DNA from 3 places in the Paenirhodobacter huangdaonensis genome. Region 2 is predicted to be linked to each of the others. Evidence: riboswitches for the same ligand, from Rfam matches in the RefSeq annotation. Region 2 holds a riboswitch; each other region holds the start of a gene.
The links. Region 2 has a riboswitch for cobalamin ahead of EOW66_RS07165 (DUF1636 family protein). Riboswitches for the same ligand answer to the same signal wherever they lie in the genome.
Positions count from the first base shown of each region.

Region 1: another riboswitch for cobalamin. It lies ahead of EOW66_RS02705 (TonB-dependent receptor plug domain-containing protein); the one in region 2 lies ahead of EOW66_RS07165 (DUF1636 family protein).
Region 3: another riboswitch for cobalamin. It lies ahead of nrdH (glutaredoxin-like protein NrdH); the one in region 2 lies ahead of EOW66_RS07165 (DUF1636 family protein).

Region 1 is NZ_SAVA01000001.1:561,731-571,137, reverse strand. It holds gene metH (methionine synthase) at 1-931, opposite strand, end outside; gene EOW66_RS02730 (homocysteine S-methyltransferase family protein) at 941-1,984, opposite strand; gene EOW66_RS02725 (adenosylcobinamide amidohydrolase) at 2,090-2,773, opposite strand; gene EOW66_RS02720 (ABC transporter ATP-binding protein) at 2,770-3,510, opposite strand; gene EOW66_RS02715 (FecCD family ABC transporter permease) at 3,507-4,496, opposite strand; gene EOW66_RS02710 (ABC transporter substrate-binding protein) at 4,505-5,293, opposite strand; gene EOW66_RS02705 (TonB-dependent receptor plug domain-containing protein) at 5,337-7,148, opposite strand; cobalamin riboswitch at 7,266-7,465, opposite strand; gene EOW66_RS02700 (acyl-CoA synthetase) at 7,632-9,272, opposite strand; gene EOW66_RS02695 (3-hydroxyacyl-CoA dehydrogenase/enoyl-CoA hydratase family protein) at 9,324-9,407, opposite strand, start outside.
Region 2 is NZ_SAVA01000003.1:325,142-334,548, reverse strand. It holds gene cbiB (adenosylcobinamide-phosphate synthase CbiB) at 1-913, shown strand, start outside; gene cobD (threonine-phosphate decarboxylase CobD) at 913-1,872, shown strand; gene EOW66_RS07175 (cobyric acid synthase) at 1,869-3,314, opposite strand; gene cobO (cob(I)yrinic acid a,c-diamide adenosyltransferase) at 3,561-4,181, opposite strand; cobalamin riboswitch at 4,222-4,425, shown strand; gene EOW66_RS07165 (DUF1636 family protein) at 4,525-4,878, shown strand; gene cobW (cobalamin biosynthesis protein CobW) at 4,881-5,924, shown strand; gene cobN (cobaltochelatase subunit CobN) at 5,924-9,169, shown strand; gene cobG (precorrin-3B synthase) at 9,166-9,407, shown strand, end outside.
Region 3 is NZ_SAVA01000009.1:74,382-83,788, reverse strand. It holds gene EOW66_RS15100 (sugar ABC transporter) at 1-373, opposite strand, end outside; gene EOW66_RS15095 (LysR substrate-binding domain-containing protein) at 541-1,443, shown strand; cobalamin riboswitch at 1,756-1,944, shown strand; gene nrdH (glutaredoxin-like protein NrdH) at 2,044-2,265, shown strand; gene nrdI (class Ib ribonucleoside-diphosphate reductase assembly flavoprotein NrdI) at 2,283-2,699, shown strand; gene nrdE (class 1b ribonucleoside-diphosphate reductase subunit alpha) at 2,768-4,849, shown strand; gene nrdF (class 1b ribonucleoside-diphosphate reductase subunit beta) at 4,932-5,906, shown strand; gene EOW66_RS15070 (short-chain fatty acyl-CoA regulator family protein) at 5,934-7,319, opposite strand; gene EOW66_RS15065 (acyl-CoA thioesterase) at 7,457-7,861, shown strand; gene EOW66_RS15060 (MmgE/PrpD family protein) at 7,858-9,375, shown strand; gene prpC (bifunctional 2-methylcitrate synthase/citrate synthase) at 9,372-9,407, shown strand, end outside.

The sequences.
Region 1 (9,407 bases), on a different contig from region 2:
CGCCCTTGAAGCGCTCGGCGATGGTCAGAAGCCGCTCGGTCGCGGTGCCGCCGGCCTTGGGCACGCGGTTCAGCACCACGTCCTCGCAGGCCTCGCGCAGCTCGGGGTCGATCTGGTCGTAAACTGCAAGCTGGCCGGCATTGACGATGCCCATGTCCATCCCCGCCTGAATGGCGTGATAGAGGAAGACCGCGTGCATCGCCTCGCGCACCGGTTCGTTGCCGCGGAAGCTGAACGAGAGGTTCGACACCCCGCCCGAGACATGGGCATGGGGCAGGTTCTGCCTGATCCAGCGCGTCGCCTCGATGAAGTCGACGCCGTAATTGTCGTGTTCCTCGATCCCCGTCGCCACGGCGAAGATGTTCGGATCGAAGATGATGTCCTCGGGCGGGAAGCCGAGCTCGTCCACCAGAATGCGATAGGCGCGCTCGCAGATCCGGGTCTTGCGCTCGAAACTGTCGGCCTGGCCCTTCTCGTCGAAGGCCATCACCACCACCGCGGCGCCATAGGCGAGGCAGAGCGAGGCATGGGCACGGAAGGCGTCCTCGCCCTCCTTCAGGCTGATCGAGTTGACGATCGGCTTGCCCTGCACGCATTGCAGGCCGGCCTCGATCACCTCCCATTTCGAGCTGTCGATCATCACCGGCACGCGGGCGATGTCGGGCTCGGCGGCGACGAGGTTCAGGAACTCGACCATCGCTGCCTTCGAGTCGATCAGCCCCTCGTCCATGTTGATGTCGATCACCTGCGCGCCGTTCTCGACCTGGCTCCGCGCTACCTCGAGTGCGGCGGCATAGTCGCGGTTGGTGATCAGCTTGCGGAACCGCGCAGAGCCGGTGACGTTGGTGCGCTCGCCCACGTTCACGAAGGGGATGTCGGGGGTGAGGGTGAAGGGTTCAAGCCCGGAGAGGCGCAGCAGGTGGTTGGTCATGGTCTTACCTCAGGCGGGGATCTTGCGGGGGGCGAAGGGACGCACCGCCTCGGCGATGGCGCGGATATGCTCGGGCGTGGTGCCGCAGCAGCCGCCGACGACATTCACCAGCCCCTCGCGGGCGAACTCGGCCACTTGCCGGGCGGTGTCCTCGGGGCCTTCGTCATACTGGCCGAAGGCATTCGGCAGACCGGCGTTCGGATAGGCGCAGATCCGTGTGTCGGCGACGGCCGACAGCTCCGCCAGATGCGGGCGCATCGCGGCGGCGCCAAGGGCGCAGTTCAGCCCCACGGTGAAGGGCTGCGCGTGCTGCACCGAATACCAGAAGGCGGTCGGCGTCTGGCCCGAGAGCGTGCGCCCCGAGGCGTCGGTGATCGTGCCCGAGATCATCACCGGCAGCCGCGCGCCGTGCTCGGCGAAGGCCTCGAAACAGGCAAAGATCGCGGCCTTGGCATTCAGCGTGTCGAAGATCGTCTCGATCAGGATCAGGTCCGAGCCGCCGGCGATCAGGCCGCGGATCTGTTCGCCATAGGCGCGGCGCAGGTCGTCGAAGGTGACGGCGCGATAGCCCGGGTCGTTCACGTCGGGGCTGATCGAGGCGGTGCGGTTGGTGGGCCCGACGGCGCCGGCGACGAAGCGCGGCCGGCCATCCTCGGCCTCGGCGCGGTCCATCGCCCGGCGGGCAAGGCGCGCGCCCTCGCGGTTCAGATCGAACACCTTGTCCTCCATGCCGTAATCGGCCTGCGCGATGATGGTCGAGGAGAAGGTGTTGGTCTCGACGATATCGGCGCCGGCGCGGGCATAGCGCAGGTGGATCTCCTCGATCGCCTCGGGCTGGGTCAGGATCAGCAGGTCGTTGTTGCCCTTCTGCGGTTTCTCCGAATGGATGTGGCAGGCGCAGGCGCCGCCACCGCAGCCGGTGTAATCCTCTTCGCTCAGGCCGAGGCTCTGGATCTGCGTGCCCATGGCGCCGTCGAGGATCAGGATGCGCTCGCGGGAAAGCGCCTCGAGGCGGGCGAAGGCCTCGGTGCGGGGCAGGCGAAGGTTGATCATCGGCGTCGGGCCTCCTTGCAAAGCAGCAAAGACCCTACTGCGCCGGCAACCCGCGCGCAAATTCATAATTTTCGTAAAGATTATGAATGAAATTGAAGTTCGGGGTCAGTCGAGCGGCTTGCCCTCCGCCTTCAGGCGCCGCAGCCGGCGGATGTCGATGCGCCACTCGGCGATGCAGCGGGCGACGCCCTCGCGCACCGCGGCGCCGATCGCCTCGCCAAGCGCGGTGTGCAGCCCGGCATGCGGCAGGGCGGGGCCGGTCTCGCGCGCGGCGATCGCGATGCAGTCGGTGCCGGTGCCGGTGGCAAGGCCGGTGGGCAGCTCGATCGCCGCCTCGATCACCGCCGCGGTGCGGGCCTCGGTGGCGATGCTGAGCGCCTCGAAAAGCGCGGGTTCGGTCAGCGCGGCATGGACCTGCACCGCAATGTTGATCGTGCCCCAGTCCATGCCGGCCCAGTCCTGCCGCCGGCCCACGGCCTCGGCATTCGACAGGCCCGCGGTGGTCAGCGCCTCGACCGTCACGCCCTCGATCTCGGCGCGGGTCAGGGCATGGGCGCGGATGTCGCGCGAGGTGAGCAGGCCGACGGCATCGTTGCCACCGTGCGCCGCCATCTCGCGCGCGAGCCAGGGCGTGACGTCCAGGTCGGCGGGCAGGTCGGCGTTGCGCACCTCGCGCCACCAGATCGCCGGGGCGCGGATCAGCCCGCCGTTGTGCACGGCCCAGCTCAGCACCCGGTGCGGCGCACCGAGATCGGCGCAAAGCCAGGGCCGGTCGCAGGTGACGATCATCGCGCGATGCGGCCGAGCGGCTGGAAGATCAGCCCCTCGGGTCCCTCGGAGAGATGTGCGCGGATGCCGAAGGTGCCGGCGAGCAGCGCCTCGGTCAGCACCGCGCGGGGGGCGCCATCGGCAACGATCCGGCCCGTGTCGAGCACGATCAGCCGGGTGCAGTGCCGCGCCGCAAGGCCGAGGTCATGGAGCGAGGCGAGCACCGTGCCGCCCTCGGCCGCAAGCCCGGCAAAGAGCGTCATCACCGCAAGCTGCTGCTCGGGATCAAGCCCGGCGGTGGGCTCGTCGGCCAGCAGCAGCGGCGCCTCCTGCGCGAGGGCGCGGGCGAGCAGCACGCGGGCCTGCTCGCCGCCCGAAAGCTCGGTCGCGCGGCGCGGCCGCAGCGGCGCAAGGCCGAGCCGGTCGATGGCGCGGGCGACGGCGGCGGTGTCTTCGGGCCGGCGCCCGGGACGGCCAAGCGCGACCAGCGTCTCGACCGGCATCGGCCAGGCGATCTCGCGGCCCTGCGGCAGGAAGGCCGCGGCACGGGCGCGCGCGGCCGGCGGCAGTGCGGCAATCGAGGAGTGCCCCTCGGCCGGCAAGAGCCCAAGCGCCGCGCGCAACAGAGTGGTCTTGCCCGCGCCGTTCGGGCCGAGCAGGCCGACGAATTCGCCCTCGGCCAGCGTCAGCGAGATGTCATGCAGCACCGGGCGGGGGCCGCGGCGGGCGGTCAGATGCTCGAGGACAAGGCGCATCACAGCCCCTCCTGCCGGGTGCGCACGATCAGGTGCAGGAAGAAGGGCGCCCCGACGATCGCGGTCAGCACGCCCAGTTTCAGGTCGCGATCGGGGGCGATCAGGCGCACCGCGACATCGGCCGCCAGCACCACAGCCGCCCCGCCAAGCGCCGAGGCGGCGAGCAGCCGGCTGGGCCGCGCGTCGCAGGCGCGGCGCAGCAGGTGCGGCACGACGAGGCCGACAAAGCCCACGGCGCCGGCAACCGCGGTCGCGGCGCCGACCATCAGCGCCGCGGCAAGCACGGTCAGCAGCCGCAGCCGGCGCAGGTTCACCCCCATCGAGGCCGCGGCATCCTCGCCCAGCGTCAGCGCATCGAGGCTGCGCGCGGCGGGGATCGCCAGCAGTGCGCCAAGGCCGAGGAAGGGCAGCGCCAGCTGCACATGCAGCATCGAGCGGTCGGCAAGCGAACCCATCATCCAGAAGATGATCTCGTTCGCGGCGAAGGGGTTGGGCGAGAGGTTCAGGATCAGCGCGGTGGTGGCGGTGGCCAGCGACGAGATCCCGATGCCCGCAAGGATCAGCGTCAGCGTCGAGCCGCGCGGGCCCGACAGCAGCAGCAGGACCGCGACCGAGGCAAGCGCGCCCGCAAGTGCGGCAAGCGGCAGGGCCAGCGCGAAGGCCGCCGAGACCCCGGTCTGGATCGCCAGCACCGCGCCGAGCGCGGCCGAGGAGGAGGTGCCGATCAGCCCGGGCTCGGCCAGCGGGTTGCGCAACAGCCCCTGCAGCAGCGCGCCCGACAGCCCGAGCGCCGCGCCGATCGCCGCGCCGAGGATCGCGCGCGGCAGCCGGACCTCGCGCATCACCAGCGTCACCGCCTCGCCCTGACCATGGATCAGCGCGGCGAGGCTGTCCGACAGCCCGATCGCCGCCGGGCCGACCAGCAGCGAGGCGAGGAACAGCAGGGCGCCGGCAAGGCCGAGCGCGGCAAGAAGCGCGGGATAGGGCAGGCGCATGGTCACTCCGTCAGGCCGTCGCGGGCGGCACGCAGCGCCCGCACGGCGCGCAGAACATAGGGCGTTCCGCAGATCCAGTCACGATCCGCCATCGCCGCCCGCGCCGAGGCGGTGCCGAGCGCGGCGAGCGCGGGGTGGTCGAGCACCTCTTCCGAGCGCGAGGCGCCGGGATAGCGCTGCCCCGAGACGATGAGATCGGGATGGGCGAGGATCAGCACCTCGAGCGGCAGGGTGCCGCCGATGCTCAGCCCCGCCTCGGCACCGACATTGCGGAACCCGGCGGCGGCGAGGATCTGGCCCGAAAGCGTCTTGTCGCCCAGAGAATAGCTGTTGGCGTAGTAGAGCGCGGCGCGCGGGCCGGTGGCGGGATCGGCGCGCAGCGCGGCAAGGTCGGCGTCGAACTGTGCCACCATCGCGCGGGCGGCCTCGTCACGGCCAAGGGCGGTGCCCATGGCGAGGATCTCGGCGCGCACCGCCGCCATGTCGGAGGCGGGGGCGAAGGTCTCGACCGGCACGCCAAGGCGGCGCAGCAGACCCGTCGTCGCCGGGCTGGTGAAGGTGCCGGCCAGCACCAGATCGGGGCGCAGCGAGAACACCTCTTCGGCAAGGCCGTGGTTCTCGGGATAGGCCGCGGCGCGTTCGGCCATCGCCGAGGCGAGCGGGTCGCGGGCGAGGTTCGACACCGAAACCAGTTGCCCGGGCGCGGCGAGCAGCATCGCGAGCTGGTCGGTGCACAGGTTGATCGACACCACCCGCCGCGGCATCTCGGCCGCGGCGGGTGGCGCCAGCATCAGCGCGGCGGCAAGCGCAAGCGCCCGCCAGCCCTTATGCCGCTCAGAACGACGCACGAAGCCCGACGTAGAAGGCGCGGTCCGAGGTGCCATAGCCCTTGTTCGTCTGGTATTCCTTGTCGAACAGGTTCTCGACCCGCAGATAGCCGCTCCGCCCGGCGCCGAAGTCGTAGCTGAGCGAGGCATTGACCACCGCGTAATCCTCCATCCCGTCGGGCCGGTCGGCGACGTAATGCACCGACATGTCGCCCGAAAGCGCCTCGGTGATCGCGCCGGTCGCGGTGACGGTCAGGTCATGATGCGCGACCGCGGCCCAGCCGGTCGAGACCGAATTGTCGGTATAGGTATAGGCCGCGGCCAGATCGAGACGCGGCGAGACCCGGTAATGGCCGGCAAGCTCCAGCCCCGAGCGGCGCGAATGCCCCGGCACCTGGGCATAGCAGCCCCAGGCCTGACCGCAGGCGGTGGCGGCGTAATCCCAGCCGATCAGGTCCTTGGCGTCGAGATAGAAGGCAGTGGCGCGCAGGCTTGCGGTCTCGCCCCAGCGTTTCTCGATGCCGATGTCGGCGCTCTGGCTGTCCTCGCGCTTCAGCTCCGGGTCGCCATAGACGCTGAAAAGCTCGTAAAGCGAGGGGGCGCGGAAGCCGTTGCCAAGCGAGGCGCGCAGCAGCAGGTCGTCCTGCAGCCGGTAGACCGCCGCGATCCGGCCCGAGGTGAAGCTGCCGAAATCGCTGTGGGTGTCGTGGCGCAGCGAGAAGGTCAGGTCGAGCTTTTCCGCCGCGGCCCAGTTCAGCTCCCCGAAGACGCCGTTGGTGCGGGTCGAGGCGCTGCCGGATTTCTCCTTGGTGGTGTCGGCGCCGAAGGCGAGCCGCGCCGTGGCGCCAAGATCGGTCGCGCCCTGATAGCCGAACTTGGTGCGGGTGCCGTCGAACGGGTCGCACCAGCCGTTCGAGCACGATTGCCGGTCGCTGTCGAACCAGGTCGCCTCGAGCGTGTTGGCGACGGTGCCGGTGACGAAATCGGCGAAGACACGCGCGCCCTTGCTGTCGCGGGTGGAATAGTCATCGCCCGGCGTGCCGGCGACGTCGCCTTCGTAATCGTCGAACGCGCCCCGGCTCTTCTCGGCAAAGCCATTCGCGCCCAGCGTCAGCCCGTTCGCGAAGGTGTACTGGCCGAAGAAGCTGAGCCGGTTGGCGCGATAGCCGTCGGCCTCGTAATTGCCGTCGTTCTCGTCGCGGGCCGAGAAGCCATGCGTCGAGATATGCGAATAGGTCAGCGCGGCCTCGGCATTCTCGGTCTTGGTGGCGACCGAATAGCTGAACTTGCGGGTGGCATATTGCCCGTATTCGGCGGCGACCGACTGCTCGGTGCCAAGTTTCGTCGCGCGCTTGGTGGTGATGTTGATCACCCCGGCCACCGCCTGCGAGCCGTAAAGCGCCGAGTTCGAGCCCTCGAGCACCTCGATGCGGCTGACATCGGCGGTTGAGAGCGTGCCGAAGTCATAGGCGCCCTGGGTCGCGGCGGGGTCGCCCACCTCGATGCCGTCGACCAGCACGGGGATGTATTGCGCCGGTGCGCCGCGCAGATAGAGCGAGGCGGTGGTGCCGATCGGGCCCGAGCTGTTCACCGAGATCCCGGGCAGGCGCGCGAGGTAATCGGCAACGCGGGTGTCGCCGGCCTGCGCGAGCGCGTCGGCGGTGACGACGGTGACGGTGGCGCCGGTGCGGTCGGTGCCGGTGGCCTCGAGATTGGCCGAGACGGTGATCTCGTCGAGTGCGGTGGTGTCCTCGGCGCCGGCGGGCTGCGCGGCGACGAGGGCGGTGGTGAGAAGCAGCGAGATGCGCAGCGGTTGCATGCGGAACTCCCTCAGGACGGGGCAGGGCCCCTTGTGACACGAAATCTGACGGGAGATCCCGCAGACGGCGACAATCACCACTGCGGATGGCCGCTGACCTGATGCGCCCCGCATCGGACAAGGGTGAGTGCCGCGGCAGGTCTCCTGGCTTGCGGGTCTGGGCTCGGACGGGCCTTCCCGGGGGATCGCCCCAGTGGCAGTTACCGTCTTCGCTCGCCGCTTACAGTTGCGGGGGCAGCTGCGGCATTGCCCGAAGGCGCACCGCATTCCCTTTTCATCCGGACTTTGGGCCCGGAACCGAGGCGCGTTCGTCTTGCGCGATCGGGGGCGGCGCTGTCAAGCGCCCGTGAGCCGGTGCGAGCGCCGGGTGAGCCGGCGATGCGGAAATACCGCAGGGCAGCGGGCGGGCGGATGCCGCGGCGGCGGCACCACGAAAAAGGGGGCCGCGCGGGCCCCCTTGGTCTGTCGCCGCAGGCTGCGGCCTCAGGACTGCAGCTCCATCGCCCGCGCCCGGTCGCGCAGCACGAATTTCTGCACCTTGCCGGTCGAGGTCTTCGGCAGCTCGCCGAACACCACCGTCTTCGGCGCCTTGAAATGCGCCATGTTCTGCCGGCAGAAGGCAATGAGCTCCTTGTCGCTCACCTCCGAGCCCGGGCGCAGCTTGACGAAGGCGCAGGGCGTCTCGCCCCAGCGTTCGTGCGGGCGGGCGACGACGGCTGCCTCCATCACCTCGGGGTGCTTGTAGAGCACGTCCTCGACCTCGATCGAGGAGATGTTCTCGCCACCCGAGATGATGATGTCCTTCGAGCGGTCCTTCAGCTCGATATAGCCATCGGGATGCATCACGCCGAGGTCGCCCGAGGCGAACCAGCCGCCGGCAAAGGCCTCGTCGGTGGCGGAGGGGTTCTTCAGATAGCCCTTCATCACGTTGTTGCCGCGCATGAAGATCTCGCCCATCGTCACGCCATCGGCCGGCACCGGCTCCTGGGTGTCGGGGTTCGCCACCATGATCTCTTCCATCGCGTGGTTGCGCACGCCTTGGCGCGCCTTGAGTTTCGCGCGTTCGGGCAGCGACAGCCCGTCCCATTCCTCGTGCCAGGCGCAGGTGACGCCGGGGCCGTAGGTCTCAGTCAGGCCATAGCCATGGGTGACGTCGAAGCCGAGCGCCTCCATCTTCTCGATGATGATCGCGGGCGGCGGGGCGCCGCCGGTCAGCACCTTGACGCCCTTCTGCAGGCCGTCCTTCATTTCGGCCGGGGCGTGCACCAGCATCGCGAGCACCACCGAGGCGCCGCAGAAATGGGTGACGCCCTCTTCCTTGATCAGCCGATAGATCGGCTCGTCGCGCACCGCGCGCAGGCAGACCGCGACGCCCGCCGAAGCGGCGATGGTCCAGGGGAAGCACCAGCCGTTGCAATGGAACATCGGCAGCGTCCACAGATAGACCGGCCGGTCCGCCATGTGCCACGACACGACATTCGCGAGCGCATTCAGATGCGCGCCGCGGTGGTGGTAGATCACGCCCTTCGGGTTGCCGGTGGTGCCCGAGGTGTAGTTCAGCGTGATCGCGTCCCATTCGTCATCGGGGCGGATCCAGCGGAAATCGGCGTCGCCCTCGGCGAGCAGCTCCTCATAGCCGATCTGGCCGATCTTGCGCGCCGCGCCGAAGGCCGGGTCGGTGATGTCGACCACCAGCAGGTCGCGCGGACGCGCGATGTGCACGGCGCGGTCGACGATCTCGGCGAATTCCGGATCGACGAAGATCACCTTGCTTTCGGCATGGCTGAGGATGAAGGCCACGGCCTCGGCATCGAGACGAGTGTTGATCGCGTTCAGCACGGCGCCGGCCATCGGCACCGAGAAATGCGATTCGAACATCTCGGGGATGTTGGTCGCCATGATCGAGATCGTGTCGCCCTTGCCGTAGCCGCGCTTCGACAGGGCCGAGGCCATCTTCAGGCAGCGCGCATAGGTCTCCCCCCAGGTGCGGCGCACGCCCTCGTAGACCACCGCAAGCCGGTCCGGATAGACCTTGGCCGAGCGGTCCATCAGGCTCAGCGGCGTGATCGGCAGATAGTTCGCCGGGGTCTTTTCGCCCCCGATGTTGTAGATGTTGTGCTCCATGGGTCCTCCCTTGGGGTGGCCGGGCAGGGCGCCCGGCCGCAGGTTGTCTGATCAGGTCCTCAGCGGCTTGCCGGTCTCGAGGATGTGCTTGATGCGGGCAAGCGTGAGCGGCACCTGCATCATCTCGACGAAGGC
Region 2 (9,407 bases):
CGCCTGCGCGATCGACCTGGTGTTCGGCTGGCCCGACGCGCTGTTTCGCCGCATCGGCCACCCGGTCACCTGGCTCGGCGCGCTGATCGCGACGCTTGACCGCCGGCTGAACCGCGAGGGCACGGCACGGCGGGCGCGCGGCGTCCTTGCCGCGCTCGCCACCATCGCGCTTGCGGCGGGGGCGGGGGCGGTCGCACAGGCGCTGCTGCCGGCGGGGCCGCTGGGCGTGGTGATCGGCGGCGTGCTGGCCTGGCCGCTCGTCGCGATCCGCTCGATGCACGACCATGTCGCCGCGGTCGCCCGGCCGCTGGTCGCCGGCGACCTTGGCGCCGCGCGGCAGGCGGTGTCGATGATCGTCGGCCGCGATCCCGCGGCGCTCGACGAGGCGGGCGTTGCCCGCGCGGCCCTTGAAAGCCTGGCCGAGAACAGCTCGGACGGGATCACCGCGCCGCTCTTCTGGGGCGTGGTGGCGGGGCTGCCGGGGATTGCCGCCTACAAGGCGATCAACACGCTCGATTCGATGATCGGCCACCGCACCGCGCGGCACGAGGCCTTCGGCTGGGCCGCGGCGCGGATCGACGATGTCGCGAACCTGATCCCGGCGCGGCTGACCGGGGTCATCTTCGCGCTGGTCTCGCGCGCCCCCGGCCGCGCGCTTGCGGTGATGGTGCGCGACGCCCGCGCGCACCGCTCGCCCAATGCCGGCTGGCCCGAGGCGGCGCTTGCCGGGGCGCTTGGCGTGCGCCTGTCCGGGCCGCGGATCTATGGCACCACGGTGGCGGCCGAGCCCTGGCTGAACGGCGCCGCCCCGGACCCGGCGCCGCTTGACCTTGCCCGTGGCCTTGCGCTTTACCGCCGGGCGATGGCGGGGCTCGGGATTCTCCTCGCGGTGGCCGCAGTTTGGGGGATCTGATGCGCGATCACGGTGGCAATCTGGATGCGGCGCGGGCACGCTTTGGCGGCACCGGCTGGATCGACCTCTCGACCGGGATCAACCGCGCGCCCTATCCGCTGCCGCCGCTGCCGCCCGAGGTCTGGACGGCGCTGCCCACGACCCCGGCGAAGGCCGCGCTGCTTGCCGCCGCGCAGGCGGCCTTCGGCACCGCAGCGCCGGGCGTGGCGCTGGCCGGGGCGCAGGCGGCGATTCAGATGCTGCCGCGCCTTGGCCCGCCCGGGCGCGCCCGGGTGCTGGCGCCGACCTATAACGAGCATGCCGCGCAGCTGCGCGCCGCCGGCTGGCAGGTCGAGGAGGTGGCGCGGCTGACCGACCTTGCCGGTGCCGATCTTGCCGCCGTCGTCAATCCGAACAACCCCGACGGCCAGGCCCATGCGCCCGCCGATCTGCTGGCACTGTCGGGCGCCGTGGGCCGGCTGGTGGTCGACGAAAGCTTTGCCGACCCGGTGCCGGACCTCTCCGTCGCCGCCCATGCCGGCACCAACGGGCTGACGGTTCTGCGCTCCTTCGGCAAGTTCTGGGGCCTTGCCGGGGTGCGCCTCGGCTTCGTCTTCGCCGATGCGGTGACCATTGCCGCGCTCGAGGCCGCCGCCGGGCCCTGGCCGGTCTCGGGCCCGGCGCTCGAGATCGGCCGGACCGCGCTTGCCGATGCGCCCTGGCGCGCCGCGACCATCGCCCGGCTCGCGGCCGAGACCGCCCGTCTCGACGCCCTGGCGCAAGGGGCGGGCTGGTCGCTCGTCGGCGGCACGGCGCTTTTCCGCACCTATGCCACGCCCGATGCGCCGGCGGCACAGGAAGGCCTTGCCCGCGCCCGGATCTGGTCGCGGATCTTCCCGTGGTCGCCGAGCTGGCTGCGCCTTGGCCTGCCCGGCGGCGTGGCGGAATGGGACCGGCTGAGCGCCGCCCTCGCCCGCTAACGCGCCAGCGCGAAAAGCCCGCCCACGTCGAGATGTGCCTCGACGTGATCGGCGAGCGCCTCGAGCGCCGCCTCGACCCCGGCCTCGTGCCCGCGCCCCGAGGCGGCAATGCCCAGCCCGCTGAGGAAAGCTGCGCGGAAGTCGTCGGCGGCAAAGAGCCCGTGCAGATAGCTGCCGCTCACCCGCCCGTCGGCCGAGATCGCCCCCTCCGCCGCGCCGGCGATATCGGCGAAGGGGCGGGCGCGGTCCGGCCCCTCGGTGCGGCCGATATGGATTTCATAGCCTGCGACCGACAGCCCCGTTCCGGCATGGCGCGCCGAAACCCGGCGCAACCGCTTCTCGGGCGTCATCACCGTGGTCACGTCGAGAAGGCCCAGCCCGGGGCTTTCCCCCGCCGGTCCCTCGATCCCCTCGGGATCGGCGATCACACGCCCCAGCATCTGATAGCCGCCGCAGATGCCCAGAACAGCGCCGCCGCGGCGCAGATGGGCGGCGAGGTCGATATCCCAGCCCTGCGCGCGCAGGAAGGCGAGATCGCCGCGCGTCGATTTCGTGCCGGGCAGGATGACAAGCCGCGCATCGCCCGGGATGGGCTCGCCCGCGCGCACCATCACCAGCTCGACCCCCGGCTCGGCCGCGAGCGGGTCGAGGTCGTCGAAATTCGCGATCCGCGAGAAGGCGAGGCAGGCGATCTTCACCCCGCCCGAGGCCGGACCCGAGGCGAGGTCGAGCGCATCCTCGGCCGGCAGCCGATGCGCCGCGGAAAACCAGGGCAGCACGCCGAAACCGGGCCAGCCGGTGCGTGCTTCGATGAAGCGATAGCCGTCGTCGAAGAGCCTTGGGTCGCCGCGGAACTTGTTCACCAGAAAGCCGCGCACCAGCGCCGCGTCGGCCGGGTCGAGCACCGCCTGGGTGCCGACGATCTGCGCGATCACCCCGCCGCGGTCGATGTCGCCCGTCAGCACCACCGGCACCCCGGCCGCGCGCGCAAAGCCCATGTTGGCGATGTCGTTCGCGCGCAGGTTCACCTCGGCCGGGCTGCCCGCGCCCTCGACGAGGACAAGATCATGCGCCGCCGAGAGCCGGCCGAAGCTTTCGAGCACCGCCCCCATCAGCCCGGCGCGGAAGGTGGCATAGTCGCGTGCCCCGGTGACGGCGCGCCGCCGCCCCTGCACGATCACCTGCGCCCCGGTCTCGCTCTCGGGCTTCAGCAGCACCGGATTCATGTCGGTGGCGGGCAACAGCCCCGCCGCGCGCGCCTGCAGCGCCTGCGCCCGGCCGATCTCGCCGCCGTCCGCGGTGACGGCCGCGTTGTTCGACATGTTCTGCGGCTTGAAGGGCGCGACGCTCAGCCCGCGCCGCCGTGCCGCCCGGCACAGCCCGGCAACCAGCATCGACTTGCCGACATTCGAGCCCGTGCCCTGGATCATCAGCGCCGTCATCCCCGGCCTCCCGCCGTCGCGCGGCCGAGAATGCGGGAGCCTCCGGCGGAGGTATTTGGGGCCAAGAAGAATGACAGGCGGAACTTCCCTGAGCGGCGCCGCGCCTCGGGCCGCCGGAGCGGGGGAGACGCGGCGCTTTCTTCCTGGGCGGTCATCGGGACCTCTCCCTGTACCGCAGATCGATTCTTGCAGGGCAAGGTTGAGAATTCCTTTTCTTCTTGGTCGAAATACCTCGGGGGTCCGGGCTCAGAACTCGACGCCCGGCTGGGCCTTGATGCCGGCGCGGAACGGGTGCTTGACCAGCGTCATTTCGGTCACCAGATCGGCGGCCTCGATCAGCGCCTCGGCGGCGTTGCGGCCGGTCAGGATGACATGGGTCATCTCGGGCTTTTCGTCGCGCAGGAAGGCCAGCACCTCATCGAGGTCGAGATAGCCATAGCGCAGCGCGATGTTGATCTCGTCGAGCAGCACCATGCGGATTTCCGGATCGCGGATCAGTTCCTTCGCCTTCTCCCAGCCGGCACGGGCGGCGGCGATGTCGCGCGCGCGGTCCTGGGTTTCCCAGGTGAAGCCCTCGCCCGAGGCGACGAAGCGGCACAGATCGCCGAAATGCGTGGTGATCAGGCGCCGCTCGCCGGTGTCCCAGCTGCCCTTGATGAACTGCACCACGGCGCAGGGCATGTCATGCGCGATGGCGCGCAGGATCATCCCGAAGCCCGACGAGCTTTTGCCCTTGCCCGGCCCGGTATGGACGATGATCAACCCCTTCTCGCCGGTCTTCGTCGCCATCATCCGGTCGCGTGCGGCCTTCTTCCTGGCCATCTTCGCGGCATGGCGGGCGGCGTCGGCTTCGCTCTCGGGCGTCATCGCGGCTCTCCTTCGGCTTGACAAATCGCGCGCCCGGGCCTCTGGTGGCGGCGCGCTGGTTCCTGTCCTACGACAGGCGAAGAGGGAATGCGATAGGGCCTTGCCGGGCCTGAAGCGCAGCCGCCCCCGCGACCGTGACCGGAAAGGTCGCCCAAGCCACTGGCCTTTGGCCGGGAAGGTGGGCGCCCGTTGGGGAAACCCTGGATCCGCAAGCCGGGAGACCTGCCAGCGCTGACGATTACGGGCGGACGGGGTGTGCCGCGACCGGGTGGATTGCCGGTCGCCCGCCTGTGCCCGTCGATCCCTTGGCCAGCCCCCTTTCGCGAACTGGAAAGGACGGGCAATGACCGCGACGCTTCATGTCTGCACCACCTGCCGCAGGGCGGGCGAGGACCCCGGGGAGGGGCCGCGCCCCGGTGCCGTGCTGTTGGCCGCGCTGGCCGGTGGCCCTTGTCCCGAGGGGCTGCGCATCCGGGGTGTCGAGTGCCTCTCGGCCTGTGCGCAGGGCTGTGCCGTGGCGCTGAGCGCGCCGGGCAAGTGGAGCTATGTCTACGGCCGCCTGAGCCCCGACACCGCCGCCGAGATCCTCTCCGGCGCCGCGCTTTATGCGGCGAGCGCCGACGGACTCGTGCCCTGGCGCGACCGCCCCGAGATCTTCCGCAGGCAAAGCCTTGCCCGCATCCCCCCGCAGGAGTGACCATGACCGACCTGACCAAGATCCCCGTCACCGTGATCACCGGCTTTCTCGGCGCCGGCAAGACCACGCTCATCCGCCACCTGATGGCGAACCCGCAGGGCCGGCGCCTGGCGATCCTGGTGAACGAGTTCGGCACCGTGGGCGTCGACGGCGACATCCTGCGCGCCTGTGCCGACGAGAACTGCCCGCTCGACAACATCGTCGAGCTGGCGAACGGCTGCATCTGCTGCACCGTCGCCGACGCATTCATCCCGACGATCGAGGCGCTTCTGGCCCGGCCCGCGCGCCCCGACCACATCCTGATCGAGACCTCGGGCCTTGCGCTGCCGAAGCCGCTGCTGAAGGCCTTCGACTGGCCGGCGATCCGCTCGCGGATCACCGTCGACGGGGTGATCGCGGTGGCCGATGCCGAGGCGGTGGCGGCCGGGCGCTTTGCCCCGGATCTGGCCGCGGTCGATGCGCAGCGCGCCGCCGATGACAGCATCGACCACGAGACGCCGCTGTCCGAGGTGTTCGAGGACCAGATCGCCTGCGCCGATATCGTGCTGCTGTCGAAGGCCGATCTCGCCGGCGAGGCGGGGCTCGCCGCCGCCCGCGCCGCGATCGAGGCCGAGGCGCCGCGCCCGCTGCCGATCCTGCCGATGGTCGAGGGCGCGATCGACCCGGCTGTGGTGCTGGGGCTTGCCGCCGCGGCCGAGGATGACCTCGCCGCGCGCCCCTCGCATCACGACGGCCATGGCGATCACGAGCATGACGATTTCGACACGGTGGTGATCGATCTGCCCGAGGTCGTCGATCCCGACCGCCTTGTCGCCGCGATCGAGCGGCTGGCGGCCGAGCGCAACATCCTGCGGGTGAAGGGCCATGTCGCGGTCACCGGCAAGCCGATGCGGCTTCTGGTGCAGGCGGTCGGCGCGCGGGTGCGGCGGCAGTTCGACCGGCCCTGGGGCGCCGATCCGCGCCGCTCGGCCCTCGTGGTGATCGCCGAGCGCGCCGATGTCGACGCCGCGGCGATCCGCGCCGCGCTGAGCGAGGCCGGCGCCTGATGCATGTCATCTTCCGCGAAAGCCACGGGCTCGAGGAGACCGAGGTGCCGACCGATCTCGGGCAATCGCCCGCGGATCTGGTGGTGCTGTCCTTCTCGGATTCCGATCTTGGCGCTTTCGCGGAGGGCTGGCATGCGGCGGCGGGGACGTTGCCGCCCTTGCGGCTCGCGCCGCTTGCCGCGCTGCGCCATCCGGTCTCGGTCGATACCTATCTCGAGCGCACGCTGGGCGGCGCGAAGGCGGTGCTGATCCGGCTGATCGGCGGCGAGGGCTATTGGCCCTACGGCCTCGCCTCGGTGCAGGATCTGGCGCGGCGGCGGGGCATGGCGCTGGCCGTTCTGCCCGCCGATGGCCGGCCCGATCCGCGGCTGGCCGAGGCCTCGACCCTGCCTGCGGACACGCTTGCCACCCTTGCGGCGCTGTGCGATGCGGGCGGGGCCGAGGCCGCGCGCGCGGCGCTGTGCCACCTTGCCCGCGCCGCGGGCCTGCCCGCGCCCGCGCCCGACGCGCCGGCGGCGCTGCCCGAGTTCGGCTTCTGGACGCCCGAGGCGGGGGTGACCCGCGCGCCTGCGGGCGATGGCGCGGGGCCGTGGGTGCTGATCCCCTGTTACCGCGCCTGGCTGGCGGCGGCCGACATGGCGCCGGTCGCGGCGCTGATCGACGCTTTGCGCGCGGCGGGGTTTCAGGCAACGGCCTGCTTTGCCCCCTCGCTCAAGACGCCGGGCTTTGCCGACTGGCTCGCCCCGCATCTGGCCGCAGCGCCGCCGGTCGCGGTGGTCAACCTCACCGCCTTTTCAGCGCAGGGGGCGGCGGGGCGCACGCCCTTCGACGGGCTTGATGTGCCGGTCTTCCAGGGCGCGTTGTCGACCGCCGCCCGCGCCGACTGGGCCGTGGCCGAGCGTGGCCTGTCGCCCGCCGATCTGGCGATGCATGTGGTGCTGCCCGAGGTCGACGGCCGGATCTTTGCCGGCCTCGTCTCGTTCAAGGCGCCGGCTGCGCGCGACGCGGTGCTGGAGCACGCCCGGCTGATCCACGCGCCCGCGCCCGACCGGATTGCCGCGCTGGTGGCGCGGGTTGCGGCCTGGCACCGGCTGGCCACGATCCCCGCCGCGGCGCGCGAGCTTGCCGTGCTGCTGTCGACCTATCCGGGGCGGAGCTGGCAGATGGCCCATGCCGTGGGCCTTGATGCGCTTGCCTCGACCGGGGCACTGCTCGATGACCTTTTGGCCGGGGGCTACGACGTTGCGCCGGGGCCGGGGGCCGAAGCGCTGGCGACCGCGCGGCTGAGCTGGCCGCTCGCGGAATATCAGGCGGCGCTTGCCACCTTGCCCGCAACGCTGCGCGACGATCTGGCCGCCGCCTGGGGCACGCCGGCCGAGGACCCCGCCTGCCAGGACGGCGCCTTCCACTTCGCCGCGCTGCGCCGGGGCCGGGTCCTGCTTGCCCTGCAGCCCGAGCGCGGCGAGGTCGCGGCGCGTGACGCCGACTATCACGACCTCGCCCGGGTGCCGCGGCACGGCTATGTCGCCTTCTACCTCTGGCTGCGGGCGCAGGGGCTGCACGCGCTCGTGCACATGGGGGCGCATGGCACGCTCGAATGGCTGCCGGGCAAGGCGGTGGCGCTGTCAGAGGCCTGCTGGCCCGAGGCGCTGCTGGGCCCGCTGCCGGTGATCTATCCCTTCATCGTCAACGATCCGGGCGAGGCGGCGCAGGCCAAGCGCCGGCTGGGCGCGGTCACGCTCGGCCACCTGCCGCCGCCGCTGAGCGAGGCGGCGCTGCCCGAGCGGCTGGCCGGGCTCGAGGCGCTGCTCGATGAATATTCGACCGCCGACGGGCTCGACCCGGCGCGGCGCGACCGGCTGATCGGCGCGATCCGCGACGCGGCGGCGGCGAGTGGCGTGGCCGAGGACCTCGGCCTGCCCGCGGGCGCGAGCCCCGCCGAGGCGATCACCCGCATCGACCGCTTCGTCTGCGACCTGAAGGAAAGCCGCTTTGGCGACGGGCTTCATGTCTTCGGCCGGGGCGCCTGTGGCGCGGCCGAGCGCGCGGGGCTGATCGCGGCGCTCGCCGGCCGGCGGGTCGCGCCCGGCCCCTCGGGCAGCCCGGCGCGCGGGCGCGCGGACGTGCTGCCGACCGGGCGCAACCTCTTTTCCGTCGATCCGCGCGCGGTGCCGACGCCCGCCGCCCATGCGCAGGGGGTCAAGCACGCCGAGGAGCTGTTGCGCCGCCATCTGCAGGACCACGGCGACTGGCCGCGTGGGCTGGTCGTCGACCTCTGGGGCTCGGCCACGATGCGCACCGCGGGCGAGGATTTCGCCATGGCGCTGCAGCTTGCCGGGCTGAAGCCGGTCTGGGACGCGCAATCGGGCCGGGTGACCGGGGTCGAGGTGATCGCGGCGGCGCTGCTCGGCCGGCCGCGGATCGACGTGACGCTGCGGGTCTCGGGCCTCTTCCGCGACATCTTCCCGACCCTTGCCCAGCTTTTCGAGACCGGCGCCGCGGCGCTTGCGGCGCGCGAGGAGGCGCCCGAGGACAACCCCTATACCGCCCGCATCCCGCGCGTCTTCGGGCCGCGGCCGGGGCAATACGGGCTCGGCATGGGCGATGTGACCGCCGCGCTGACGCCCGCGGCGCGGGCCGCGGCGGGCGAGGCCTGGCTTGCGGCCTCGGCCCATGCGATCGGCGCGGATGGCGCGGTGCGGCCCGCGCGTGCGGCGCTCGAGGCCCGGCTCGCGGGCGCCGATGCCTTCGTGCATGCGCAGGATCTGCCCGAAAGCGATCTGCTGCTTGCCGTCGATTACGCCGGCCACGAGGCGGGTTTTGCCGCGGCGATGGCGCGGCTCGGGGCGCCGGCGCCGGCGCTTTACCATCTCGACACCACCGATCCCGCCCGCCCCCGCGCGCGCAGCCTGACCGAGGAGATCGCCCGCGTCGTGCGCGCCCGCGCCGCGAACCCGGACTGGGCGGCAGGCATGATGCGCCACGGCTTTCGCGGCGCGGCCGAGATCGCGGCGACGGCCGATCACCTTGCCGCCTTCGCGCAGCTGGCGGATGCCGTGCCGGCGCATCTCTTCGACCTCTATTTCGAGGCGACCTTGGGTCGGCCCGAGGTGACCGATTTCATGGCGGCGGAAAACCCGGGCGCGCTTGCCGCGCTGCGCGACCTGTTCCGGCGGCTGGCCGAGGCGGGACTGTGGCACAGCCGGCGCAATGCAATTGCGGCGGCACTGGAGGATCTGCGATGAGTTTCACCGTGCAGGGCTGGTGCCCGGGCGCGCTGCGCCCGATGGCCTCGGGCGACGGGCTGGTGGTGCGGCTGCGCCCGCCGGGCGGGCGGCTGAGCGCCGAAGCCGCGGCGCGTGTGGCCGAGGCGGCCTTGCGCTTCGGCAGCGGCATCATCGACCTCTCGGGCCGGGCGCATGTGCAGCTGCGCGGGGTGAGCGCGGACAGCCACGCGCCGCTGATCGCGGCCTTGCGCGGGGC
Region 3 (9,407 bases), on a different contig from region 2:
AGGGGGTGAGGCCCAGCCGGATCAGAGGTGCGGGGCCTGTGGCGCTCAACGCCAGATATTCGCCCTCACCAATACCCGGCGCGCGGTCGACGCCGTCATAGAGGTTCCGGTGCCAGTCGGTGATGTGCTGTTGCCAGCGTGCGAAATTGCCGCCGCCCTTCTGGCGGTATTCCGCACCCGTCAGGATGTCGAGGCCGCCGATCGAATGAAGGGCGAGATAGACCGGGCAGCCACCGCTCAGCGCCTTGAACCGCTGCGAGGTGTGGAAGCCGCTCACCGAAATGAGGGCTGGCAGCTTGTCCAGGCTGTAAAAATCGTTCCATTCCGCCTCGCTGCCGGGATCGGCAAAGCTGCATTCCACCGTGTAGATCATTATTCCACCTTCGACCGGAGGATTGTCCTTCCGGTCTTGTTTATCGTTGATATTTTTTCATGATAGACTGCCAATCCATACCGATATATCGACAATGGATCATGCTTCAGTGACCTAATATCAAGGTGACGGCAGATCGATTGCCGAGTCCCCCCTCAGGAACCGCTATGCGCCGCAAGATTCCCAGCAATTCCGCACTCATGGCATTCGAAGCGGCGGCGCGTCATGGCAGCTTCGCCCGCGCAGCCGACGAACTGGCCCTGACCGAAGGGGCGATCAGTCGGCAGATCGGCCGGCTGGAAGCCTTCCTCGGCGTCACGCTGTTCGAGAGAGCCGGCAATCGCGTCCGGCTTTTGCCGAATGGAGAGCGTTATGCGGCTCAGGTCCGCGAGACACTCGACCGGCTGGAGCGTGACAGCCAATATCTGATGGGGCAGCCCGGCGATGGCGCGAGCCTTGACATCGCAATCCTGCCGACCTTCGCCACGCGTTGGCTCATCCCGCGTCTGAAGCCGTTCCAGGAGCGGCATCCGCATATCACCCTGCATCTTGCGGAACGGATGGAGCCATTCGTTCTCGCCGGCAGCGGGTTCGATGCTGCCATCCATTTTGAGCATCCTGCGTGGACGGGCATGCGGACGCACCGCTTGCTGCATGAGGTGCTGGTTCCGGTCTGCCATCCGGCGCTGATCGGGGGCCGGGACCCTGCGGCAGCCCTCGATGCGCTGCCGCGACTCCATCGCCGCCAGAATCCGGACGCCTGGCAACGCTATGCACAGCAAACCGGGATCGCGCTCACCAATCCCGCAGTTGGTGCCCGTTATGATCTTCACTCCATGCAAATCGAAGCCGCGTTGGCCGGTCTCGGCGTCGCGCTTGTGCCGCGCCTCTATGTCGAACCCGAATTGGCGGAAGGTCGCCTGGTTGCGCCCTGGCCCGATGGCATATTGATCGCCAAAACCTTCTGCCTCATCTTGCCGGAGCCGATACGATTGAGCGAAGGGCCTCTCCAGATGTTCGCGAACTGGCTGATCCAGGAAGCACGCCGCCACAGTCCAAGCTTCGATTGACACGGGGCGGCCGAATACTTCGAAGATTCGAGCCAAGCTTAAGGGAGCGCTATGGCGTAGATATGGTTCCCATCTTCACCCGGCGCGGTGCACCGTCTCAAATCTCTCTGAAATGTCTGCCCCCTGTCGCGCCTGTGGTGGGGCGCGCCGATCGACTGTCGATCCGCGGCATGGGCAGGGGTGCGGCAGGCGGTCGCCGGAGGATGCCCTTTGGGATCGTCCACGGTCGTCCATCCGCCTGTCGGCGGAGAAGCCGTGCCGGGCGCCGGGCGCGGCAGCCTTCCAGATGTTGACATGCCTGCTGATAATCTGTCTAGATCGTGTTGTCTTGGTGCCCGCGACTCGTCGCGGGTGAAAAGGGAAGCCGGTGCGAGACCGGCGCTGCCCCCGCAACTGTGAGCGGTGAGCCGACCCCGTTGATCCACTGGCGCATTGCGCCGGGAAGGAGGGGGAGGCGATCGAACCGCGAGCCAGGAGACCTGCCAGGACGCAAGAGACGAACCGGTCGGTGGGCCCGGAGGCGTTGTGCAATGCGGCGCGTCCGCATCTGCCCGCGTCCCTGATCCTGCCGCGCCCCATGGCACAGACAAGGGACCCGAGATGAGCATCACCGTCTATTCGAAACCGGCCTGCGTGCAATGCACCGCCACCACCCGTGCGCTGGCCGCCCGCGGCCTTGCCTTCGACCTCGTCGATCTGACCGAGGATGCCGAGGCGCTCGCCCGGGTCACCGAGCTCGGCTATCGGCAGGCGCCGGTGGTGATGACGGCCGACGATCACTGGGCGGGGTTCCGTCCGGACAAGATCGCGGCGCTGGTCTGAGCCCCGGGGCCGATCGGATGGGCGGGCTTGTCTATTTCTCCTCGCGCTCGGGCAATACCGCGCGTTTCATCCGCGCGCTCGGCCTGCCCGCCGACCGGATCCCGGTCGCGGCCGAGGCGCCGATGCCCGCCCCCCGCGTGCCCTTCGTTCTGGTAACGCCGACCTATGCCGACGGGGCCGGGCGCGGCGCCGTCCCGAGGCAGGTGATCCGGTTTCTGAACGACCCGGAGACCCGCGCGCAGCTGCGCGGCGTGATCGCCAGCGGCAACCGCAATTTCGGCGCGCTCTTCGCGCTTGCCGGCGATGTCGTGGCGCAGAAATGCGCGGTGCCCGTGCTCTATCGCTTCGAGCTGGCCGGCACCCCCACCGATATCGCCCGTGTCACAGAAGGACTGGACAGGTTTTGGAAGACGCAATTCTCGACCGCGATCTGAGCGACGCCGCCCCGGCGCAGGCAGTGCCCGCCGAATGGCAGGGGCTCGACTATCACGCACTGAACGCGATGCTGAACCTTTACGACGACGCGGGCCGGATCCGCTTCGAGGCCGACCGCATGGCGGCGCGGCAGTATTTCCTGAGCCACGTGAACCAGAACACCGTGTTCTTCCACTCGCTCGAGGAAAAGCTGCGCTATCTGGTCGAGGAGGGCTATTACGAGGCCGATGTCCTCGAGCAATATGATGCCGCCTTCATCCCGCGGATCTGGGACGCCGCCTTCCGGGTCAAGTTCCGCTTCCCGACCTTCCTCGGCGCGTTCAAGTATTACACCAGCTATACGCTGAAGACCCGCGACGGGAAGCGCTACCTCGAACGCTTCGAGGACCGGGTGGTGATGGTCGCGCTGACGCTCGCCCGCGGCGACGAGGCACTGGCGCTGCGGCTGATGCACGAAATGCTGGCGGGCCGGTTCCAGCCGGCGACGCCCACCTTCCTCAATGCCGGCAAGGCGCAGCGTGGCGAGCTGATCTCGTGCTTCCTGCTGCGCATCGAGGACAACATGGAAAGCATCGGCCGCGCGATCAATTCGGCGCTGCAGCTGTCGAAACGCGGCGGCGGCGTGGCCTTGATGCTGACCAACATCCGCGAGCAGGGCGCCGCGATCAAGGGGATCGAGAACCAGTCCTCGGGCGTCATCCCGGTGATGAAGCTGCTCGAGGACAGTTTCAGCTATGCCAACCAGCTCGGCGCCCGACAGGGCGCGGGGGCGGTCTATCTGAACGCCCATCACCCCGACATCCTGCGCTTTCTCGACACCAAGCGCGAGAATGCCGACGAGAAGATCCGGATCAAGACGCTGTCCCTTGGCGTCGTCATCCCCGACATCACCTTCGAACTCGCGAAGCGCAACGAGGAGATGTATCTGTTCTCGCCGCATGACGTGGAGAAGGTCTATGGCAAGCCCTTCTCGGAGATCTCGGTGACCGAGCGCTACCGCGAGATGGTCGACAATCCGAAGATCCGCAAGCGCAAGATCAACGCGCGCGCCTTCTTCCAGACGCTCGCCGAGATCCAGTTCGAAAGCGGCTACCCCTATCTCATGTTCGAGGACACGGTGAACCGGGCGAACCCAGTGGCGGGGCGGATCACCATGTCGAACCTGTGTTCCGAGATCTTGCAGGTGAACGAGGCGTCGGCGTTCAACGACGACCTGAGCTATCGCCACCTCGGCACCGATATCTCGTGCAACCTCGGCTCGCTCAACATCGCCAGGGCGATGGATGGCGGTGATCTGGGCGCCACGGTCGAGACCGCGGTGCGGGCGCTGAACGCGGTCTCCGAGATGTCGGCGATCGACTCGGTGCCCTCGATCCGGCGCGGCAACGACGAGAGCCATGCGATCGGTCTGGGGCAGATGAACCTGCACGGCTTTCTTGCCCGCGAGCGCATCCATTACGGCAGCCCCGAGGGCATCGACTTCACCAATATCTATTTCGCGACAGTGCTTTATCATTGCCTGCGCGCCTCGAATGCGCTGGCGCGCGAACGCGGACGCAGCTTCGCGGGCTTCGAGAAATCGAAATATGCCGATGGCAGTTTCTTCGGGAAATATGTGATCCGCGACTGGCTGCCCGAGACCGAGACCGTCGCCGCGCTTTTCGCGCGCTTCGGTGTTGCGGTGCCCACCCGCGCGGACTGGGGGCGCCTGCGCGATGCGGTGATGGCGGACGGGCTTTACAACCGCAACCTGCAGGCAGTGCCGCCCACCGGCTCGATCAGCTACATCAACAACGCCACCTCCTCGATCCATCCGATCACCGCGAAGATCGAGATCCGCAAGGAGGGCAAGATCGGCCGGGTCTATTACCCGGCCGCCTACATGACGAACGAGACCCTCGAGTTCTATCGCGACGCCTACGAGATCGGGCCCGAGGCGATCATCGACACCTATGCGGCGGCCACGCAGCATGTCGATCAGGGGCTGTCGCTGACGCTGTTCTTCAAGGACACGGCCTCGACGCGCGACATCAACCGCGCGCAGATCCATGCCTGGAAGGCGGGGATCAAGACGATCTATTACATCCGCCTGCGGCAGATGGCCCTCGAGGGGACCGAGGTGCAGGGCTGTGTGTCCTGCGCGTTGTGACGGGCGGTCGTGACCGGTGCCGGCCGGGGGCGCTGCCCCCGGACCCCCGGAGTATTTGCGCCAAGAAAAAGGGGCCGAGACAATGAAGGATTTTGCGGGGCGGCCGGTGCCGCGAGCGATCAACTGGAACCGGGTTCAGGACGACAAGGATCTGGAGATCTGGAACCGGCTGACGGTGAATTTCTGGCTGCCCGAGAAGGTGCCGCTGTCGAATGACATCCAGAGCTGGTCGCAGCTGACCGGGGACGAGCAGCGGCTGACGATCCGGGTGTTCACCGGGCTGACGCTTCTGGACACGATCCAGAACACCGTGGGCGCGCCCGCGCTGATGCCCGATGCGGTCACCCCGCATGAGGAGGCGGTGCTGACCAACATCGCCTTCATGGAGGCGGTGCATGCGCGCTCCTATTCCTCGATCTTCTCGACGCTGTGCTCGACCCCCGAGGTCGACGAGGCCTTCCGCTGGTCCGAGGAGAACCCGCATCTGCAGCAGAAGGCGCGGCTGATCCTCGACGAATACGATGCCGCCTCGCAGCCGCTGAAGAAGAAGGTGGCGAGCGTCTTTCTGGAAAGTTTCCTGTTCTACTCGGGCTTCTACCTGCCGATGCACTGGTCGAGCCGGGCGCGGCTGACCAATACTGCCGATCTGATCCGCCTCATCATCCGCGACGAGGCGGTGCATGGCTATTACATCGGCTACAAGTTCCAGCGCGGGCTGGAGCGGCTGAGCGCGGCCGAGCGGCAGGAGATCAAGGATTTCGCCTTCGCGCTGATCTTCGACCTTTATGCGATCGAGTGCCGCTATACCGAGACGCTCTATGACCCGCTCGGGCTGAGCGAAGACGTGAAGGCCTTCCTGCATTACAACGCGAACAAGGCGCTGCAGAACCTCGGCTTCGAGACCCTCTTCCCCGACGAGCTGTGCCGGGTGAACCCGGCGATCCTTGCCGCGCTGAGCCCGAATGCCGACGAGAATCACGATTTCTTCTCGGGCTCGGGCTCGTCCTATGTGATCGGCAAGGCGGTCGCGACGGAGGATGCGGACTGGGATTTCTGAGACCCGGCGGCCCCCGGAAAGGGGGGCTCAGTCGCTCGAATAGGGGGGGAAGCGCGAGCGGTCCGGGTCGGGGCGCAGCGGGCGCCCGGTCATCGGAAAGGCGCGCTGCGGGCAGGCGGGGCGGTCGCAGACCTTGCAGCCCGCGCCGATCGGTGTCGCGCGGGCGGGGCTGCGCAGCTCGACGCCCTGCGCATAGACCAGCCGCTCGGCATGGGCGAGGTCGCAGCCGAGCGCCACGGCGAAGCGTTTCACAGGCGCGCCATAGCCGCCCGCGCCGTGGCTCACCGTGCGCGCCACCCACAGGTAGGACCGGCCGTCGGGCATCTGCGCCACCTGCGTCAGAACCTCGCCCGGGCGCGAGAACGCCTCGTAGACGTTCCACAGCGGGCAGGAGCCGCCGATCCGCGAGAAATGGAAATCGGTCGCCGATTGCCGCTTCGAGATGTTGCCGGCGCGGTCGACCCGGATGAAGAAGAACGGCACGCCACGCGCCTGCGGCCGCTGCAGCGTCGAGAGCCGGTGGCAGGTGGTCTCGAAGCCGACGCCGAAGCGGCGCGCGAGCAGCTCGATGTCATAGCGCTCGGCCTCGGCCGCCTCGATGAAGGCGCCATAGGGCAGGATCAGCGCGCCGGCGAAGTAATTCGCCAGGCCGATGCGCAACAGGCCGCGCGCCTCGTCGCTTTCCATGCCGGCCTCGGCGGTGAGCCGGTCGATCTCGGCACCCTGTTCGAGAAAGGCGATCTGCGTCGCGATCTGGAAGGCGCGCTGACCGGGGCGTAACCGGGCGGACAGGTGCAGCACCCGCGCCGCCGGGTCGTGGCGACGCAGCGCGGGCGCGTCTTCATCAAGCGTGACGCGGATGCCGTGCCGCCCGGCGAGCCGGTCGGTCAGCCCCTCGGCCATCCGCCCGGGGCGCAGGCCGCGGCCGATCGCCTCGGCCGCCTCGTCGAGGCTCGGGATGTAATTGCGCTGCACATAGAACCAGTCGCGCACCGCCTCGAACGGGGCGGGCGTTCCGCCGAGCCCGCCGATGATGCGCCCGTTCATCAGGTCGATTCGCTCGGCGTTCTCGCGCAGCCGCGCCTGCATCGCGATGATCGTGCGGGCAACGCCGGGCATGTTGGCGGCGAGCTCGCGCAGCTCGACCATCGAGGCGCCGGCGCCCTGATCGGCGAGGGCCGCGCGCAGATCGGGGATCAGCCGCGCCTCGTCGGATTCGGAGAAGAGCTGCACATCGAGCCCGAAGACCGCGTTCAGCTTCAGCAGCACCGGCACCGTCAGCGGGCGCTGGTTCTTCTCCATCTGGTTCAGATAGCTCGGGCTGAGTTCAAGCGCGCGCGCCAGCGCGACCTGGGTCATGCCGTGGTCCTCGCGCAGCCGGCGCAGCCGCACCCCCATGAAGGGTTTCTTCATCTTTCGATCCTTCGCAACATTCGCAAAACCCGCAGAAATCTTTCGCAAACATAAGCATTTTCAGTAGTTTAAACGAAGTGCTCAGGTGTGAAAAGGTCTTCCTGCCGATCCAGAGGAAAGCGGCAAAGGAGCCCCGCATGACCCATGTTCCCGACGCCCCGGCGGTGATGGTCGAGATCATCTTCCCCGAGCAGGCAAACCATTACGGCACGTTGTTCGGCGGCAATGCGCTCGCGCTGATGGCGAAGGCGGCCTTCGTCGTCGCGATCCGGCGGGCCCGCGGTGCGGTGGTCATGGCGCGCTCGGACCGGGTGGATTTCGCCACGCCGATCCGGGTCGGCGAACTTCTGGAGCTGCGCTCCGAGGTGATCCGCGTCGGGCGCAGCTCGATGAGCGTTTCGGTCGCGGGCGTGGCCGAGGACCTTGGCACCGGCGCGCGGCGCGCGGTTCTCGCGGGGCGGTTCGAGATGGTGGCGGTGGACGGGGCCGGGCGGCCGCGGGCGATCGCCGAAGACAGTCAGAGGAAGGAGACAAGGGCATGAAAATGCATGAGGTGCGGCGCTATCGCTCCGCCGAACATCTGGCGCGCGAGGACCAGCTGGCGTGGAAGATCGCCGAGGTGGCGGCCGATCCGGTGGCGGTCGAGGCCGATGTGGTCGAGATGATCGTCAACCGGGTGATCGACAATGCGGCGGTCGCTGCGGCGTCGGTCGCGCGCCGGCCGGTGGCCTCGGCCCGGGCGCAGGCGCTGTGCCACCCCTATGCGCCGGGCGCCACGGTCTTCGGCATGGCCGCGGGCACCCGGGTCAGCCCCGAATGGGCGGCCTGGGCGAACGGCACGGCGGTGCGCGAGCTTGATTTCCACGACACCTTCCTGGCCGCCGAATACTCGCACCCGGGCGACAACATCCCGCCGATCCTCGCGGTCGCGCAGCATTGCGGGCTGTCGGGGGCGGACCTCATCCGCGGTCTTGCCACCGGCTACGAGATCCAGGTCGACCTGGTGAAGGGGATCTGCCTGCACGAGCACAAGATCGACCACATCGCCCATCTCGGCCCCTCGGCGGCGGCCGGCATCGGCACGGCGCTGAACCTGCCCGTCGAGGTGATTTATCAGGCGATCCAGCAGGCGCTGCACGTCACCACCACCACCCGGCAAAGCCGCAAGGGCGAGATTTCCAGCTGGAAGGCCTATGCCCCCGCCTTCGCCGGCAAGATGGCGATCGAGGCGGTCGACCGGGTGATGCGCGGCGAGGGCGCGCCGAGCCCCGCCTGGGAGGGCGAGGACGGCTTCATCGCCTGGATGCTCGGTGGGCCCGAGGCGGTCTATCACGTGCCGCTGCCCGAAAAGGGCGAGGCGAAGCGCGCGATCCTCGATACCTATACGAAGGAGCATTCGGCCGAATACCAGTCGCAGGCCTTGATCGACCTCGCACGCCGGATGGGGCCGAAGATCGGCGATCTGTCGCGGGTGCGCTCGATCCTGATCGAGACCTCGCATCACACCCACAACGTCATCGGCACCGGCGCGAACGACCCGCAGAAGATGGACCCGAAGGCCTCGCGCGAGACGCTCGACCATTCGATCATGTACATCTTCGCCGTCGCGCTGGAGGACGGCGGCTGGCATCACGTGGCGAGCTATGCCCCCGAGCGCGCGCAGCGGCCCTCGACGGTGGCGCTGTGGCACAAGATCTCGACCGCCGAGGACCCGGAATGGACGCGCCGCTATCATGCCCGCGACCCGAAGGAGAAGGCCTTTGGCGGGCGGGTCACGGTGACGCTCGACGACGGCTCGAAGATCGTCGACGAACTCGCGCTCGCCGATGCGCACCCGGACGGCGCGCGCCCCTTCGTGCGCAGCAATTACATCCACAAGTTCCTGACCCTGTCCGAGGGCGTGCTGAGCGCGGCCGAGCAGAGGCGTTTCCTCGAGGCAGCCGAGGGGCTGGCAGAGCTGAAGCCGGGCGATCTCGGCCAGCTCAATTTCGCGGTGGAGGCCGACCGGCTCGGCGCGGCCCGGCCCCATGGCATCTTCGACTGGAGGGCGAAATGAGCGGCGAGGTGAGAAAGCCGAAGAAGTCGGTG